3 regions of the Bacillus sp. JJ722 genome follow, and region 1 is predicted to be linked to each of the others. Evidence: riboswitches for the same ligand, from Rfam matches in the RefSeq annotation. Region 1 holds a riboswitch; each other region holds the start of a gene.
What was found. A riboswitch is a leader RNA that binds a small molecule or an ion and turns the genes downstream of it on or off. The one in region 1 is predicted to bind cobalamin.

Region 1 (5,842 bases):
CAGGATTATTATTTATTTTCGTTATACCAAAAGATAATGAATTTATAAGACTACTATTTAAGTTGATTCCAATGGTTTTCATCCTAATTTACGCGTACAAGCGACAAAATACTTACTACACAATTGCACATGAACGACTCATTCTAGCTGGATTATTCGTCTGTATGCTGGGAGATGCTTTCATCATCTTCTCATTTATCTTTGGGTTAGTTGCTTTTCTAATCGGACATTTATTCTATATTGGAGCTTTCTTGAAACAATGGAATTTCTCCAAGCTACGGGTACTATCCGCGTTGCCAATCATTGCATACGGAACTTTCTTTGGAAGTAAAATTATCACTGCACTTAGCCTAGATGGGGAAAAGGCTCTAATTATTCCCGTTATCATGTATATTATTGTCCTATCAACAATGGGATGGGCAGCCTTCATGACGGGTAATAAATGGGCTATTATAGGAAGTATTTTATTTATTGCTTCTGATACCATTCTTTCTTGGGATTTATTTGTTTCCAAACTTACCTATTCTACAACACTGATTATGTCAACCTATTATAGTGCACAATTCCTCATTGCCAATAGTCTCATCTACCGTGAACCAGCGCTATATGTTTATCAATCCAAACCTTATTAAACCTGTGGAGGAGAATAAATCATTGTGTAAGCTTTGTTCTCTTCCAAAATCATGCTAACATATGTCAATAAGTATTATTTATTCACTTTAGGAGGATACAACATGATTAAGTTCGGAATAATCGGTACCAATTGGATTACCGAAAGTTTTATCAATGCAGCAAAGCAAGTAGAAGACTTTTCGCTCATTGCTGTTTATTCACGTACAGCAGAAAGAGCAAATGAGTTTGCTGCTAAATTCAACATTCCCAACACTTACACAAGCATCGAAGAAATGGTTCAATCCGATGATATTGATGCAGTTTATATTGCAAGCCCGAACTCATTACATGCGGAACAAGCTATTCTATGTATGAACCATGGAAAACATGTATTATGTGAAAAACCAATGGCTTCTAATGTAGTGGAAGCTCAAGCTATGATTGCTGCCGCAAAACAGAATCAAGTACTATTAATGGAAGCTTTAAAAACAACATTCATACCAAACTTTACAATCATCAAAGAGCATTTACATAAAATCGGTCCGATTCGTCGCTATTTCGCAAACTTTTGCCAATACTCTTCTCGTTACAATGCTTATAAAGAAGGCACTGTTTTAAACGCATTTAATCCGGCTTATGCTAATGGATCATTAATGGATATCGGTGTTTATTGCCTTTACCCATTAGTTTCATTATTTGGAGAACCTACAAAAATTCAAGCCAATGGATTTATGTTGGATTCAGGCGTCGATGGTCAAGGCAGTATCATTTTACAGTATGAGAATATGGAAGCTATAGTAATGTATTCAAAAATCTCGGACTCTCACCTGCCAAATGAAATTCAGGGAGAAAAGGGTCGAATCATTATTAACAAAATCAGTTCTCCGTCACAAGTTCAGATCATTTACAATGACGGAACTGTCGAAGACATAACGCAACCACAGAAAGAGAATACGATGTACTATGAAGTAAAAGAATTTATTGATTTACTTCATAACCATACGTACGAATCAGCCATCAATACTTTCGAGACTTCATCCATCACAATAAAAATTATGGATGAAGCTCGCAAGCAAATCGGTGTTGTATACCCAGCTGATCAAAGGTAATAAAAAGGCTCAGAGTTCAATAGCTCTGAGCCTTTTTCGTATATGATATCGTTTTTCATCTATTGTTGAGTTTGTTTTTTCTTCTCATGCGAGAAATATTTGCACATCCAGTAAGGTATAAATAAAAGTGATGCATAACCGCCAATATAAATTGATTTAGCAATAATTTCAATAACTCCAGCGCTCGTCATCTACTCACCCCTAAATATTAACTATTTTTCCTTATTTTATGTCAAATTTGTGAACTTTGCAAGCGCTTTCTTTCTAAAAATTGTAAAATATTTTAAAAAAGTCAGTTCAATTATTTGCTTTTCCGTAAAGCACAAGATAATCATCTGATAGATTAACCTCTTTGAATAAAATCTATTCTATTTTTTCTTTTCGTATGACCTAATAGTCAATAATGAATAATCAATTTAATTTATTTTTTGAAAGATGGTATACTAATAGTAAGAAAAGCTGTAAAGGAGGTTCACTATGGATCACCGATCGTTAGTTCTACTAGGTTTACTAATGGCTCAAAGCCAACATGGCTATCAAATAAATGAGTTTATTGAAAACAATTTAGGTATGATTACGGATATGAAGAAACCTACTGCTTATGCCACTTTAGATAAATTAAGTAAACAAGGATATATTGAAGTCCGTATGGAGCAGGAAGGTAACAGACCTCCTCGTAAAGTATATTCCATTAATGAGAATGGTAAAAAGTATTTCTATGAGCTGCTATACGATAATCTTTCCTCAGCTGAAACGGTGCATTACCACGGAGATTTAGGGTTAATGTTCATGGATCACCTTCCATTGGACAAAGCTTTAGAAGCTCTACAAACAAGATTACATAGAAATCACAACTTACTTTCTGCCTTAAAACAAACACCTAGCCATAAAAAAGCTACGGCTGTTGACTTAGCTATCAAACATAAAATCAAAATGGCAGAGGCTGAAATAACTTTCTTAGAATCTACAATTGAAGACTTCTCTATGAAAAACAAAGTAAATAACGTTAACTAATGGGGTGAAATAACAATCTATTCACTCCATTTTCTTGTTTATAGTACTTCTTCTTTATGAAACGAACGTCAATCAGGAATGCTTTCTATCCTATGCATAAAAACCTGGTCGCTCTTTCAAGCAACCAGGTTTTTATATAAGCTTTTTTTATCTTTTACTTTTTCATTCATTATTTAATTCATCTTCAAACGAAAGATTAAGTGGTTCATCATTTAGATCCGTAGATGTATTGATATTTGTAGTTGGTACAGATCGATCTACCTCTTCAAACTTTAATTCATCTATCCATACTTGGCCATTACCATTCAATAGCACACCAAAAGAAATAACAGTGCTTCCTTCCGGTACATCTAAAACAATAAATTGATGACTCCATTCGGTACTCCCTGTAACTGGACGATTTCCCATGTTATCAAATTGCAAAACTTCTTGAAACGCATTATCAACTCTCATCCAAAAACCACAAAATCCAGACACGTTCTCAGCTTTAAGAAAACCCGATAATTTCATTCGTTTTCCTACATATTGTTCCGCGTTAATCTCTTGCATCATCGTGGCAAACTCGTTCGGTGACTCTGTCGATACAGATTTAACATAACCTGAACCAGCCCCCGTGTGAAAAATTTTACGATCAATTCCCATCGTATAGTTAAATGGATGACTTCCGCTCAAAAACCAACCTTTCACGTGCGATTTAGTACTCAAGTTTGTTTCCTCCTTTTGAAATAATAGATTACCCATGAGTTTTCGGTACTGCCCTGGTGGTAATTGGTATACCTTTTTAAATGAACGAGTGAAGGATTCTTGCGATTCAAAATGATAGTAGAAAGCAATATCAATGATTTTCTCATCACTATGAATAAGCAAACTTGACGCATTCGCGATTCTTCTCTTTCGTACATAGTCCATTACTGTCATACCAATATTTTGATGAAAGATTCTATGAAAATGATACTTAGAAAATCCAGCAAAAGAGGCGATTATTTCTAAAGATAAACCTTCACTTAAATTCGTTTCAATATAATGTAGCGTTCTTTTCATAATCGGGTCATAGCTCATTTCCAAATCCTCCTTCCATTTACACAATATCAATTTATAATACTGTACTTTTGACTTTTTTTGCTTTCTTTAAAAATATGGGTAAAATTTTCTCTTTTTTTGAGGATATTTATATGTGAGGATTTGATAAAGAGGATTGTGGTCAAAATTTGAATAGCAGCAAATCCCCTTTAGTATCTAATCATAAAGTGGGAAGATTGAGCTGATAGCCTGGGGGAGGCCTCTAGTCGTGATGATTGGGAACTGCTGCTAGTCATAAAAAAAACAACTTCCAGTGGAAGTTGTTAATTCACGTAAAATACTCAAATAAACATACACATTTATTAAAAATGATCATGTTAAAAATACTCCGCAATTAACACCTCCTATCCTCGTAGGTACTTGATGCATGTTAAATAGGCAGGTCTCCTGGCTTATGATCATCGCGCTTCGAACCTTCCCATCTCTATTACGTATAGAAACAGTGGTATATTTCGAATTGCTCCCAAATACAGTTGCGGGACAGCGTCGGGCTCTAACCGACTTCCCTTTTAAGCAGATAACAAAATCTTCTATCATCCACACCCATTTATTCATTTATTCAATTTTCTAATCAAATATATCAGATAATTTTTAATATTTCAATAAAATTCTTTTAAATAGTTGTTAGTTTCCTGCTTCATTAGTACCAATAACCCCTATGATATATTGCTTCTTCAAGTCGAAAAACAGCGAATGAACCCGAAAATTTTAAAAAATTTAAGCTTTTCTTAAGAAAACTTGTTTAAGATGTAGCAACAGAGATATTTATATAAAAATGAAACCTATTTATTACTATTTCGTAATAAGTTATCAGGTTATTTATTTCTATAGTTGCTTTACACAAACCATCACGTGACGGTTAGGGGGCGTTTTAGTTGGGATTGGTAGAATGCGAATTGGAGAGCTAGCACGATTATCAAATGTTTCTAAGCGCACCATAGATTACTATACTAACATCGGATTAATCGAAGCTGAACGTACTGATTCAAACTACAGATGTTATACACATGAAGCGTTTCAAAAAATAAAGATCATTAAAGAACTTAAGAATGAGAATATGTCACTCGAAGAGATTAAAACGTTTCTTCTAAAACGAAACAATCACGATCTTGATCTTAATAAGTTAAAACAGAAATTAGAAGGATTAGAGAAAGACCTTTCGGAAATTGTAGAGCTGATGCAAAAGAATAAATTAGATAAAAATGATTTAGTCAATAAACAAATTTCCGATGAAACAGTCTCTTTAATCCAATCTTTATTAATATTGCTGGTCTAAAAAGGAGGATCTACTATGGGGTACATTGTGTACTTTATTATCATCATGGCTGTGCCACTTTTGGTACAAATCTATTTAAAGAAAACTTATTCAACATATTTAGAAGTTCCAGCTTCTTCAGGAATGACGGGTGCAGAAGCAGCTAGAAAGGTACTCGACGATAACGGCTTATATCATGTAGCTGTTGAAGAAGTTCGCGGTCATCTTTCTGACCACTATGATCCAAGAGACAAAGTTGTTCGACTTTCAAGTTCGAACTTCCATGGCACTTCTATCGCTGCCATCTCTGTTGGTACACATGAAGTAGGACATGCAATTCAAGATCAAGTCGATTATGGTCCATTGCGCTTAAGACATTCTTTAGTACCTGTAGCAAACTTCGGTTCAAGCATGTCTTTCTTCGTAATTTTAGCAGGTATGCTTTTACAAAGTGCTAACTTTATTCTTCTTGGTATTTTCTTAATGGCAGCGGCTGTATTATTCCAAGTCGTTACATTACCAGTAGAATTCAATGCGTCGTCAAGAGCTTTAACTCAAATGGTGAGTTCTGGTTTAATTAGAAATGATGAAGAAGGAGAAGCACGAAAAGTATTAAATGCAGCAGCTCTTACGTATGTCGCAGCAACTTTAGTTGCTATTGCTGAACTACTTCGTTTTGTCCTCATGTTTATCGGCATGCGAAACGATGAAGAATAAACTAGATTACTAGATAAACAATATAATTTCACACACATCACAGGAGGTGTACACC
Region 2 (5,842 bases), on a different contig from region 1:
CTAATAAATAGCCGTTTCTTAGGCCGTTCTTAGCTACTTCTGCTTGTAGCAATTTCCAATCAAGCTCAGAGTCATTATTGTTATACCCTCTTTTCGTGAAATAAGCACCTGTTTCCCATTCAGAACCAGTAAACCCCGGGTAGTGTCCTTTTTCTTTCGCAAGCATCATACTCTCACGAATAGTATAGAAAGCAATTTGTTCATATAATGCATCTGCATAGGTGACTGCTTCATCGCTTTCCCATTTGATTTGTTTTAAAGCGAGTAAGTGATGCCATCCAAACGTACCCATTCCCACTGATCTGTATTTTTGATTTGTTAAAGCTCCTTGAAGAACAGGAATTGTATTTAAATCGATGACGTTATCTAGCATACGTAGTTGAATAGCGATAAGTCTTTCTAGTGCATCATCAGTTACTGCTTTCGCAAGATTAATGGAAGATAAATTACATACAACGAAATCGCCAGGAATTTTCTCCGTTACAATATGTCCGTCTTTCACATATTCTTCAATTCGAAGGGTTGCACTTTGATTTTGTGTTATTTCCGTACATAAATTACTGCAGTATATCATTCCTATATGAGAGTTAGGGTTCTTGCGATTAACCTCATCTCGGTAAAACATAAATGGTGTGCCTGTTTCTAATTGACTTCTCATAATGCTCTTCATAATATCAATAGCCGCCACTTTTTCTTTTGAGAGGGTAGGGTGGTTGATGCATTCTTCATATTTAATGCGGAATGAACCACTCCCTTTTTCTTCATCATAAAAATCTTCTAATGAGTAGCCCATTACTTTGCGCACTTCATGTGGATCGAATAAATACCAATCTCCTCGTGCATCCACTTGCTCCATGAAAACATCGGGAATACACACACCTGTAAATAAATCGTGTGTACGCATACGCTCATCACCGTTGTTCAATTTGACATCTAAAAAGGCAAAGATATCTTTGTGCCATACATCTAGATAAGCACTAATTGCCCCTTGCCGTTGTCCGAGTTGATCTACACTCACTGCTGTATTATTTAGTTGCTTCATCCAAGGGATAACTCCTGAAGAAGCTCCTTTAAATCCTTTAATATCGCTTCCGTGACAACGGATTTTGCCTAAATACACACCAATGCCTCCTCCGTTTTTTGAAAGGGTAGCAATATCTGTGTTGCTGTCATAGATTGATTCTAGGCTATCGTCCACTGTTTCAATGAAGCAGCTAGATAGTTGTCCCCATGTTTTTCCAGCATTTGATAGCGTTGGAGTAGCCGTCGTCATATAAAGACTGCTCATTGCCCAATAGGCTTCTTGAATATAGTGCAAACGTTTTTCTTGAGGCTCATCCTTCATTAAGGTCATAGCAATGATGATAAAACGTTCTTGTGGCAGTTCGAATACTAGTCCTTGATGACTTCTTGCCAAATAGCGATCAGCTAGCATTTTAATACCAATGTAAGTGAATAAATAATCGCGATCAGGGATGATATAAAAACTGATTTCTTCAATTTCTTGTGGCGTATAGCTCTCTAATAAACTTTTATGATAAATATTCTTTTCTGTTAAAAGCTTGAGTAGCTCAAAGAGAGAGCCGTATCGTTGCTTTGCATCGTAATTTCGATTGATGCTAGCTTCTTTGTAGAGTGTTTGTATATACAAACGTGAAGCCGCATTGCTCCATTCAGGTTCTTCTGTTGAAACATAAGAAAGAGCTTCTAGAATAATTTGTTGATAGATTGTTGGCTCATCATTGTAATGCTTTACTAATGGTTCTAGCTTCTCTTCAAGAAGGTGAATAGGAAGCTTAGGAAATGCTGTACGTAATTGTCGTAGTTCATTGTAAATATTTTCGTATGTTTCGTTTTTTTCTAATTCAATCATTTCATCTGTTCTCCTTTTTCATTCAATTATTAATACTTAGAATAAGAGCATAAAAAAATCCGCTACCTATAGGAGCGGATTTAAAACGACATACAAATATATAAGGAGAATTCCTTTATAAAAAGTCGTTTCAACTCTCAATCCCCGAAGAAAGAAACAATTAGTTAAAGGTGGCAGGTCTCCTGGCTATGCTTCATCCTACACGAATGCCTTCCCATATATGAAGATCAACAATCATCTTCTCTATATAGTGGTTTCATTCTATCGTCAGCAATTACAGTTGCGGGAACAGCTCCGGATTCTCACCGAATTCCCTATTAAGTCCTAAAATAGGACACCACTTTTAAACACAATATATAGTTTTGTTTTGTTTGGTAAATACTAAATGTTGTGTTTAATACTACCATATCTATTAGCTTTTAACAAACATAATACATCTGCATTTTATCAAAAAAATATTTAAATAATAAGGATCATTATTACCAAAAAATATATTAAACAAATTGAGATTTTTCTATTGCAGTTTTTGATAAATCTTGTATAATATCTAGTGGTAAAAGTAAACTTAAAGTAATGTAATAGTAAACAATAGTTACTGGAAGTTTACTAACTTTAAACACGATTGAGGTTATACAATCATGCAAATCGGTAGGAAAATAAAAAATTTACGACTGAAAAAAGGTCTTACGCAGGAAGAATTAGGTGAGCGTACAGATTTAAGTAAAGGTTATATTTCCCAGTTGGAACGAGATTTAAGTTCACCGTCCATAGAGACATTTTTCAATATTATTGAAGTATTAGGTTGTTCACCAAAGGAGTTCTTTAATGAAGAAGATCATATTCAAAAGGTGGTCTATGGTGAAGAAGATCAAACATGCTTTGAAGATGAAGAGAGAGGATATCATATTCAATGGCTTGTGCCAGAGTCTAATGAGAAAGAAATGGAGCCGATTATTCTCACTTTTGAAGAAAAAGGTGAATTTAAAGTATTTGAGCCATCCCTTTCTGAAACGTTTGGCTACGTCTTAGAAGGTAAGATAAAAGTAAACTTAGGAAAAAGAGAATACTATGCTAAAGCAGGAGAGGCGATTTACTTTGGAGCTTCAGATGAGCATCAAATTGTAAATGAATATACTGGGAAATCGCAATTGATACTTGTAGCAACAGATTCTTATTTATAGAAAAACCTACATTAATGGGGAATAATGATAAAGGAGACAGACATGACAGAACAAACTATTATTCGCTTTGAGGGCGTAACAAAGCAATTTGATGATGACCCACCTGTATTGAACAATGTTAGTTTTGAAATTGAAAGAGGGAAGTTTTATACGCTACTTGGACCTTCGGGCTGTGGAAAGACAACCATTCTGCGATTAATTGCTGGATTTATGAGCCCGTCTGAGGGAGATATTTATATTAATGGTAAACTGGTGAACAATATTCCTGCGAATAAACGCCAAGTAAATACAGTATTCCAAGATTATGCACTGTTTCCACATTTAAATGTTTATGAAAATGTTGCATTTGGCTTACGAATTAAGAAAATGAATAATAGCGCGATCGACCAAAAGGTAAAAGAAGCACTTCGCTTCGTAAACCTTGCTGGTTATGAGAATCGAGAAATCAGTGAGATGTCAGGTGGTCAACGACAACGTGTGGCAATTGCTAGAGCGATTGTTAATGAACCAGAAGTAATTTTACTAGATGAACCACTATCTGCACTAGATTTGAAGCTGCGTACGGAAATGCAATATGAGCTTCGAGAATTACAACGTAGATTAGGGATTACGTTTATCTTCGTTACCCACGACCAAGAAGAAGCGTTAGCGATGAGTGATGAAATCTTCGTTCTAAATAGTGGTAATATTGAACAAAGTGGTACACCATTAGATATTTATGATGAGCCAATTAACCGCTTTGTTGCTGACTTTATTGGTGAATCGAATATCGTTGAAGGGCGAATGATTGAAGATTATTTAGTTGAATTTACTGGCAAGCGCTTTGAATGCGTGGATGGAGGATTAAGTCCAAATAAAGCGATTGAAATCGTAATCCGACCAGAAGATTTAGAAATTACGACACCTGAAAAAGGAAAAATTCAAGTGAAAGTAGATACACAATTATTCCGTGGCGTTCACTATGAAATTTCTTGTTATGACAGCGATGGTAATGAGTGGCTTGTCCATTCAACGAAGAAGGCTACAGTAGGTGAAGAAATCGGCTTATTTTTCGAGCCAGAAGCAATTCATGTAATGGCTCCAGGTGAAACAGAAGAAGAGTTTGATGCACGTATCGAGGCATACGAAGAGGCAGACCATGAAGAGTAATCGAATATTATATGCGATTCCATATTACGCATGGATGTTATTGTTTGTAATTGCGCCGATTGTTTTAGTGTTGTACTTCTCGTTTATTGATATAGAAGGTGGATTTACACTTGCTAATTATCAGAAATTCTTTACACCTGTTTATTTGAAAATGACGCTTAGTTCATTTTGGTATGCTTTCTTAATCACTGGTTTTGCTTTATTAGTGGCCTATCCAACAGCATATTTATTAACAAAAACAAAGCATAAGCAGTTATGGTTATTACTTATTATTTTGCCATCATGGATTAATCTTTTATTAAAGGCATATGCTTTCATGGGTATTTTCGGAACATACGGACCAATTAATGCTTTTCTAGAAGTGATTGGTATTGGAAATACACAAATTCTATTTACGGACTTTAGCTTTGTATTTGTTTCTGTATATATCTTTATTCCGTTCATGATTTTGCCGATTTTCAATGCGTTAGAGAAAATGAATCCTTCACTTGTATATGCATCATTAGATTTAGGTGCTTCAAGTTGGACGACGTTCAGAAGTGTTGTTTTTCCTTTGACACTAAATGGAGTTAAAGCAGGGTGTCAAGCTGTATTCATCCCGGCGTTATCGCTATTCATGATCACAAGATTAATTGCGGGTAACCGAGTAATTACGCTTGGGACGGCAATTGAACAACATTTCCTTGTAACACAAGACTGGGGAATGGGAGCGACAATCGCTGTATTCTTAATCATTATTATGTTTATCATCATGATTCTTACTGGAAATCGGAAGCGAGGGATGAAAATTGAAAAGAAATAGTAAGCTATCTACTATTTATTTGGCAATTGTATTTATCATTTTATACGCGCCGATTTTCTATCTGATGTTTTACTCCTTTAATAGCGGTGGCGACATGTCAGGCTTTGAAGGTTTCACTTTGGATTTTTATAAAGAGGTACTTCAAGATACTCGGCTTCTTATTATTGTGTTAAATACTTTGGTAATTGCTCTTTTATCAGCGGCAATTTCGACAATTATCGGTGTGTTAGGTGCACTATCGATTATGTACGTAAAGAATATTAAGATGAAGAATACAATGCTATCGCTTAATAACGTATTAATTGTTAGTCCTGATGTTATTATTGGTGCTTCATTCCTAATTCTCTTTACAATGATTGGAATTAAATTAGGCTTCACTTCTGTATTGCTTTCACATATTGCTTTCAGTATTCCAATTGTAGTTATTATGGTATTACCAAAGTTACAAGAAATGAGTGCGACGTTAATTGATGCGGCCCTTGATTTAGGTGCAAGTAAATGGAACGTCTTAACGAAAGTTGTTATTCCGTTTATTACGCCAGGTATATTTGCTGGTTTCTTTATGGCATTAACCTATTCGTTAGATGATTTCGCGGTAACATTCTTCGTAACAGGTAATGGATTCTCAACACTTTCAGTTGAAATTTATTCTCTAGCAAGAAGAGGTATTTCGTTACAAATCAATGCGTTATCGACGCTTATTTTCTTATTCACAATTGTATTAGTAATCGGTTATTACTTCATTAATCAACGCAATAACCGTTCGAAAGGAGTGAGTATAAGAAAATGAAGTCGATCACAAAAGTATTTATTCTCGTTTTTGTCGTTTCGTTCGGT
Region 3 (5,842 bases), on a different contig from region 1:
GATACAGCAATGGTTGTACCTACTTTTTGCTTTGAAATAGTAAACGAATACTTTCCATATGCATCCGCATATACCGTTTGAGTCATTTTATTATCAATTGAAAGTTCTACTTTAGCTCTAGCTTCGGTTGTTCCGGAAACATCTGTACTATTGTCTTTTACTTCATTAATACTTAATTCTGGCAATTTATGCTCTTTAACAGTAACACTTCTCGATTCTTTATTACCCCCAGCATCTATAGCGATAATCGTTAGTAGAGTTCCGCCTTTTTGAGGGTTAATCTTGAAGTAATACGAGCCTGAACTACTTGCTATTGTACTTTGCATAAATTGTCCACCTATATACAATTCAACTCGTGCTCCTCCTTCGGTTGTTCCCGTTATAGATGTGTTGTTATCAAGAACCGTATTAACTGATAAAATAGGAGATGCTTTATCTACAACCTTAATAGTTTTAGATTCTTGTTTTCCTGTTGAATCAGTAGCTATAACAGTAATTTGTGCACCAGCTAATTGTTTTGAGATATAAATGCTATATTTCCCATAAGCATCAGCAGTACCCGTTCCCACACTCTTACCATCTATTAATACTTCCACTTTGTTACCCTTACCTGCTGAACCTGTTATAACAGTACTGGTTGTCGTAACTTCATTTACTGTTAAAACAAGCGGTAATTGGTCTTTCCACTGAACTGTTTTTGTCACTTTATTATTTGCAGTGTCAGAAGCAGTAATTGTGACATCATCATAAACAGTCAAACCAATACCAGAGACAATATACTTACCTTCACGATCGGCTTCCACTTTCTGTACCAATTGTTTATCTGCAAATAATTCAACTGTAGCCCCAGCTTCAGTTACACCTCGAACTTCTATGTTTAACTTTGAATATCCTCCCATCGAAATACTATTAGCATTTACACTACTGATTGTTAAATCTGGTGTTGTTTTATCAATAACTGTTACCACTTTAGATTGTTGTTTCCCTTTTGAATCTGTAACAGTCACTTTAATTTCTACACCCGCCTTTTGTTTTGCGATAGAGAAGCTATACTTTCCGTCAGAACTAGCTGTAACAGTTTCAGTTACTTTACCACCGATTGACAATTCAACTTGAACCTCTGATTTAGTAGTACCTGTTACCTTCGTACTTCCATCCGTCACCTCATCAATCTTTAAAGTTAGTGGTGCTTCCGTTGCCTCAACTACCGAAGTAGTTTCACTTGCCTTCTTACCAGCTAATTCGGCAACAATGGATACTTGAGCTCCTTCTTCTAACTTTTCAGAAAGAGTAATCTTGAATGAACCATCTTCAGCTGCTTTTGTCGTACCAATTTCTTTCTTATTGATTAATGCAGTAACTTTAGCATTGGCTTCAGTGTTACCAGTAATCATTGTACTTTCAACTGTTATCTTATCAACGGTTGGTACTTTTACAGGTTGTTCTGGTTGAGGTGTTTCTACTTTTACATCAGACATATCATAAATCTTATTCTTCTTATTTAAGAATCGATCATAAGCAACTAACGCATATGAAGCTTGCTCTGTTGCCATGGAATTACTTTTTCCATCCAATGTATGTTTAAAGGCACCATCTTCACGAATGTAAAAAGTAAACAAATTGGATAATATCCAATTTCCCCCTTTAATAAAGCGTGTATCTGTTCTTGGATCGATACCTAGACTTGTTAATGCCACTAACACTTGGGACGCACTTTCGACATTTACTGTTCCCCAGCTTTCATAGCCACCTTGTGCATTTTGAGCAGTTGATAAAAAATCCAACGCTTTATCAATTTCAGCTTTTACTTGTGGTTGTTCGTTATAACTTGACAACGCTTGCAGTGCCATTGCCGTTACATCAACATCTGCTGCTGCATTTTTATCTGGACTTAATGAAAATCCACCTTTATTTTTGGCTAATCCAACAATATAATCAATTAATTTTTGTTTGTATTCTGTAGTATGCTCAGTTGGTTTAATACCTGTTGTTGCATCCAATGCTAGTAAAGCAAAGATTGGACCATTGATTCCTTGCCTTTTTACTTTTTCAAAATCATATAGTTTTTCTACTAAACTATATCCACCTACATTTGTTGGATCTTTTCCCAATGCAGTAAGAGCTAGAATTGTACGTGAGTATTCAGTATAGTTACCTGATAAAACACCTTTATTCTTCACGACAGTCTCTGTCACACTTTGATAATACTTATCTAGATATGTCTGATGATCAAGTCCCTTTGAGCTTCTAGCTAAACTTAATGCATTCCACTCTTTTCCAAAAACTGGTTTATGATTTTTTAAAATCCATTCATGATTTTTGTTGATTGTTTCAGTAATAGATGGAATCTCTATAAGATTTGTTTCTGGTTTCGATACAACATCTGTCATATCGTATAACTTGTTCTTGCCATTTAAAAAACGGTCATAAGCAGCTAGTGCATACGATACTTGTTCTGTTGCCATAGAATTACTCGTACCATTTAAAGTATGCTTAAACGCTCCATCTTTACTGTCATAAAAAGTCATAATATTCGATAGAAGCCAATTCCCATTACCTTTAATAAATCGCGGGTCAGTTTTTGGATCTATTCCAATGCTAGTTAATGCAACCAGTACTTGAGCGGCACTTTCAACATTCGGTGTTCCCCAACTTACATAACCACCATTTTCTTGCTGAATATTACTTAAAAATGTGACCGCTTTATTGATCGCTTCTTCCACATTTTGTTTTTCTTTATAAGATGATAGCGCTTGAATGGCCATACTAGTAATATCAGCATCGCCTTTCGCCCCAAACAAAGCAAATCCACCATCAGCTAATTGTTTCTCTAAAATAAATTTAACTAGTTTATCCCTAGTCACAGTGACAGTTTCACTCTCTGCCGGTATTTCATATTTCTTTGAATCTAAGGCTATTAATGCAAATATACCTCCGTTAATTCCTTGTTTTATAACATTGCCATAGTTATAAAGCTTTTCTAACAGATTGTATCCTCCTACATTAGTAGGATCTTTTCCAATAGCTGTTAATGCTAATATCGCACGTGAATACTCTGTGTAGTTATTTTTGGTTAAAATACCTTGTTTATTCTTTACATATTCTTCAACATTTTTGTAGTACGTATCATAGTACGACTGAGGCACATTATTAGAACCTCTTGCTAAACTCAAAATATACCATTCTTTAAAAAAAACAGGATTTGGAGAATCTGTTTGCATATATTTATGAGTATTTATCAGTGCTTCACTCATTGTCGGATTCTTGATTTCTATCGCTTCAACAGGTTCAGGATTTGGCTTTTCCAAATCAGGTACTTCTGGTTTTGGCGTTTCGAGTACTTTGACGGCTTCCACTTCAATCTCAATTGGTATTGGACGAATTAAGTTGTAGTAAGTTTCTTCATCTCTCTTTTCAGCCGAAATACTATACTTGCCTGCTTCTTTAAATGGGACCGTAACTTGCCCGTTACGATCTGTCATATATGTGGATTCTTTACCATTAATCGTAATGTTGACATCTTCAATTGGGGTAGATGGACTGTCCCCTTCCCAACTTGTTTTGAACCCAGTAACATTAAATGTTATTTGTTCGCCAGCCTTAATTTTTGATTGAGAAGCTGTAATACTACCAAATTCATACTCCATATAATTACCAACAAAATATAATTCTACTCGATCATTCGCTTTAATGACTTGTTCGCCCACACCTAATCCTACCTGCTCGCCATTAACTCGATACATCCAACCAGACATAGGACCTTTATCAAATTCACCTAAACTTTCAATGGAAGCTATATAATTGCCATCATGTTTAACGTAGATACCCGATTCTTTTGTTACGTCAATTCCCTTTGCTTGAAGAGCTTGAATAATAGCATGTATGGCTAATGGTTCATTATGATTTTTATACCAATTTCCAACAGTGTTATCACCGACAACATGTGTCAAATCAAAAGGCTTTACTTGAATCTGTTGATTAGGAACAATCGTGTGATCCCAACTTTCGATTCGTATATCTATTGGAATGGTTCCTACCTCGGTTACATCCTGGTTAAGAACATTACTCTCTTTTTCATTCACTATTGTTTCATTTTCTATATTTGTTGCAGCCGGCACATTTTCAGCATGCCCTACCAGCATGTTTAAAGGTAATCCTGAAAAAAACGTAAACAGTACTAGCATAATAACTAGTAAACCTTTAAGCTTTTTCACGAAAACACCTCTCTTCTATAAAAATTATTAAAACCCAAACATGAAAAAAGCCCTCTTTACATAGTAAAGAGAGCAAATAATTTAAAAAGACATACTAAATTAACATAAATACGTGCCAAAAAAACGCACAAATAAACGTCTTTGTCCCCTTATCCTCTCCCCCCGAAGAATTTGGAAAGTGCATAAAAGCAGGTCTCCTGGCTTTGTGTTTCACTTTACTCATGTCCCCTTCCCGGTTTATCAAAACATTTGATGACCAGTGGTATAATGACAATTTCATCCACACTTACAGTAGCGGGTCTGCATCGGAATCTCACCGATTTCCCTATTATCCTATTCGTAATTCAATAGGCACTTTTATACAATTTATATTCAATTATTGCAAAGTTTAACATACTTCGACAATATTGTAAATATTCCGAAAAGCCATTAGTACTTTTGATATATTAGATTTCATTTGTCTTTTAAAACTATCGCATCCTTAATTAAAGTCTAAAGACGAATATCAAGCTTTATTTTTCATCATACTTATGTATTGATTTTTTTCTTTCTCATATTCTTAAATAACTTTGCTGCATATTTTAGATTATAATATTAGTAAAATATGGATTTTTAATGTGAGATATTAAGAAAATAGACGTTATATTTTAGATAAAATATTTTTAGGAGTTGGTTAGGTTGATAACCGAAAAGAGAATTGATCTGGGAAATAGCTTAAAACTTAATGTTAGTTATTCTATAGAAAATGAAAATAAACCAGCTATTCTACTCATTCATTTCAGCGGTGGAACACTACAAATGTGGAACGGTGTTATACCTTTGCTTCAAAAGCAATATCGAATCATTGCACCTGATTTACGAGGGCATGGGAAATCGGATCGACCATTGACTGGTTATCATATTGATGATTTTGCTAATGACATGTATCGATTATTACATAAGCTCGGAATTGATAAATGCCACATAGTTGGGAGTTCTCTAGGCGCAGAAGTTGGGCTTAGCATTGCCGCAACACATCCAGAGATGGTCTTATCATTAGTCTGTGAAGGTGCAATTTATAACGAGTTTGGAGAATATGGATTATTTAATGGGAGTGAAGTAGTTATCAAAGAAGAGAAGGGAAAACTTCGCCACCAACTGAAAGAACGAAAGCTTACTAGATATCCAACTAAAGCTGATTTTATTAAGGACTTTAAGGTACCATTAATCAAACAGGGACTTTGGAATGAACATTTCAAGATTTTCCTTGAAAGCTGTGCTGAGGAATTAACCGATGGGAGTTTTGAGCATTTCTATAAAAACCACGGAAGAAATGAATATATACAGAAATATTGGGATATCTCCTTCGAGGAATATTATAAACGAGTCAGATGCCCTGTTCTTATACTTCCTAGTGAAGATGAGTGGATAAACTCAAAAATTAGGCGTAGTCTACATTATTTTGTCAGTTTACTAGATGAATATGAAGTTCATATAGTTGAAGGTTCTATACATGCTTACGTTTGGATGCAGCAACCAAATAAAGCTATCAAAGCTGTAAAAGACTTTTTAGATAGGTACCAAACCCAAGTCATATACCTCCCTCATTAAGTTGTTTTCTGATGGGGTATTTGATACATTTCATTTTT

Region 2: another riboswitch for cobalamin. It lies ahead of V7014_RS19280 (ribonucleoside-diphosphate reductase subunit alpha); the one in region 1 lies ahead of V7014_RS18010 (helix-turn-helix transcriptional regulator).
Region 3: another riboswitch for cobalamin. It lies ahead of V7014_RS20000 (Ig-like domain-containing protein); the one in region 1 lies ahead of V7014_RS18010 (helix-turn-helix transcriptional regulator).

The regions. Positions count from the first base shown of each region.
Region 1 is NZ_JBALMO010000153.1:13,178-19,019, reverse strand. It holds gene V7014_RS18030 (lysoplasmalogenase) at 1-632, shown strand, start outside; gene V7014_RS18025 (Gfo/Idh/MocA family oxidoreductase) at 735-1,721, shown strand; gene V7014_RS18020 (hypothetical protein) at 1,781-1,912, opposite strand; gene V7014_RS18015 (PadR family transcriptional regulator) at 2,199-2,735, shown strand; gene V7014_RS18010 (helix-turn-helix transcriptional regulator) at 2,898-3,794, opposite strand; cobalamin riboswitch at 4,176-4,377, opposite strand; gene V7014_RS18005 (MerR family transcriptional regulator) at 4,705-5,091, shown strand; gene V7014_RS18000 (zinc metallopeptidase) at 5,107-5,787, shown strand.
Region 2 is NZ_JBALMO010000170.1:8,792-14,633, reverse strand. It holds gene V7014_RS19280 (ribonucleoside-diphosphate reductase subunit alpha) at 1-1,873, opposite strand, end outside; cobalamin riboswitch at 2,029-2,230, opposite strand; gene V7014_RS19275 (helix-turn-helix domain-containing protein) at 2,512-3,054, shown strand; gene V7014_RS19270 (ABC transporter ATP-binding protein) at 3,097-4,203, shown strand; gene V7014_RS19265 (ABC transporter permease) at 4,193-5,005, shown strand; gene V7014_RS19260 (ABC transporter permease) at 4,992-5,795, shown strand; gene V7014_RS19255 (ABC transporter substrate-binding protein) at 5,792-5,842, shown strand, end outside.
Region 3 is NZ_JBALMO010000185.1:97-5,938, reverse strand. It holds gene V7014_RS20000 (Ig-like domain-containing protein) at 1-4,214, opposite strand, end outside; cobalamin riboswitch at 4,385-4,588, opposite strand; gene V7014_RS19995 (alpha/beta fold hydrolase) at 4,893-5,804, shown strand.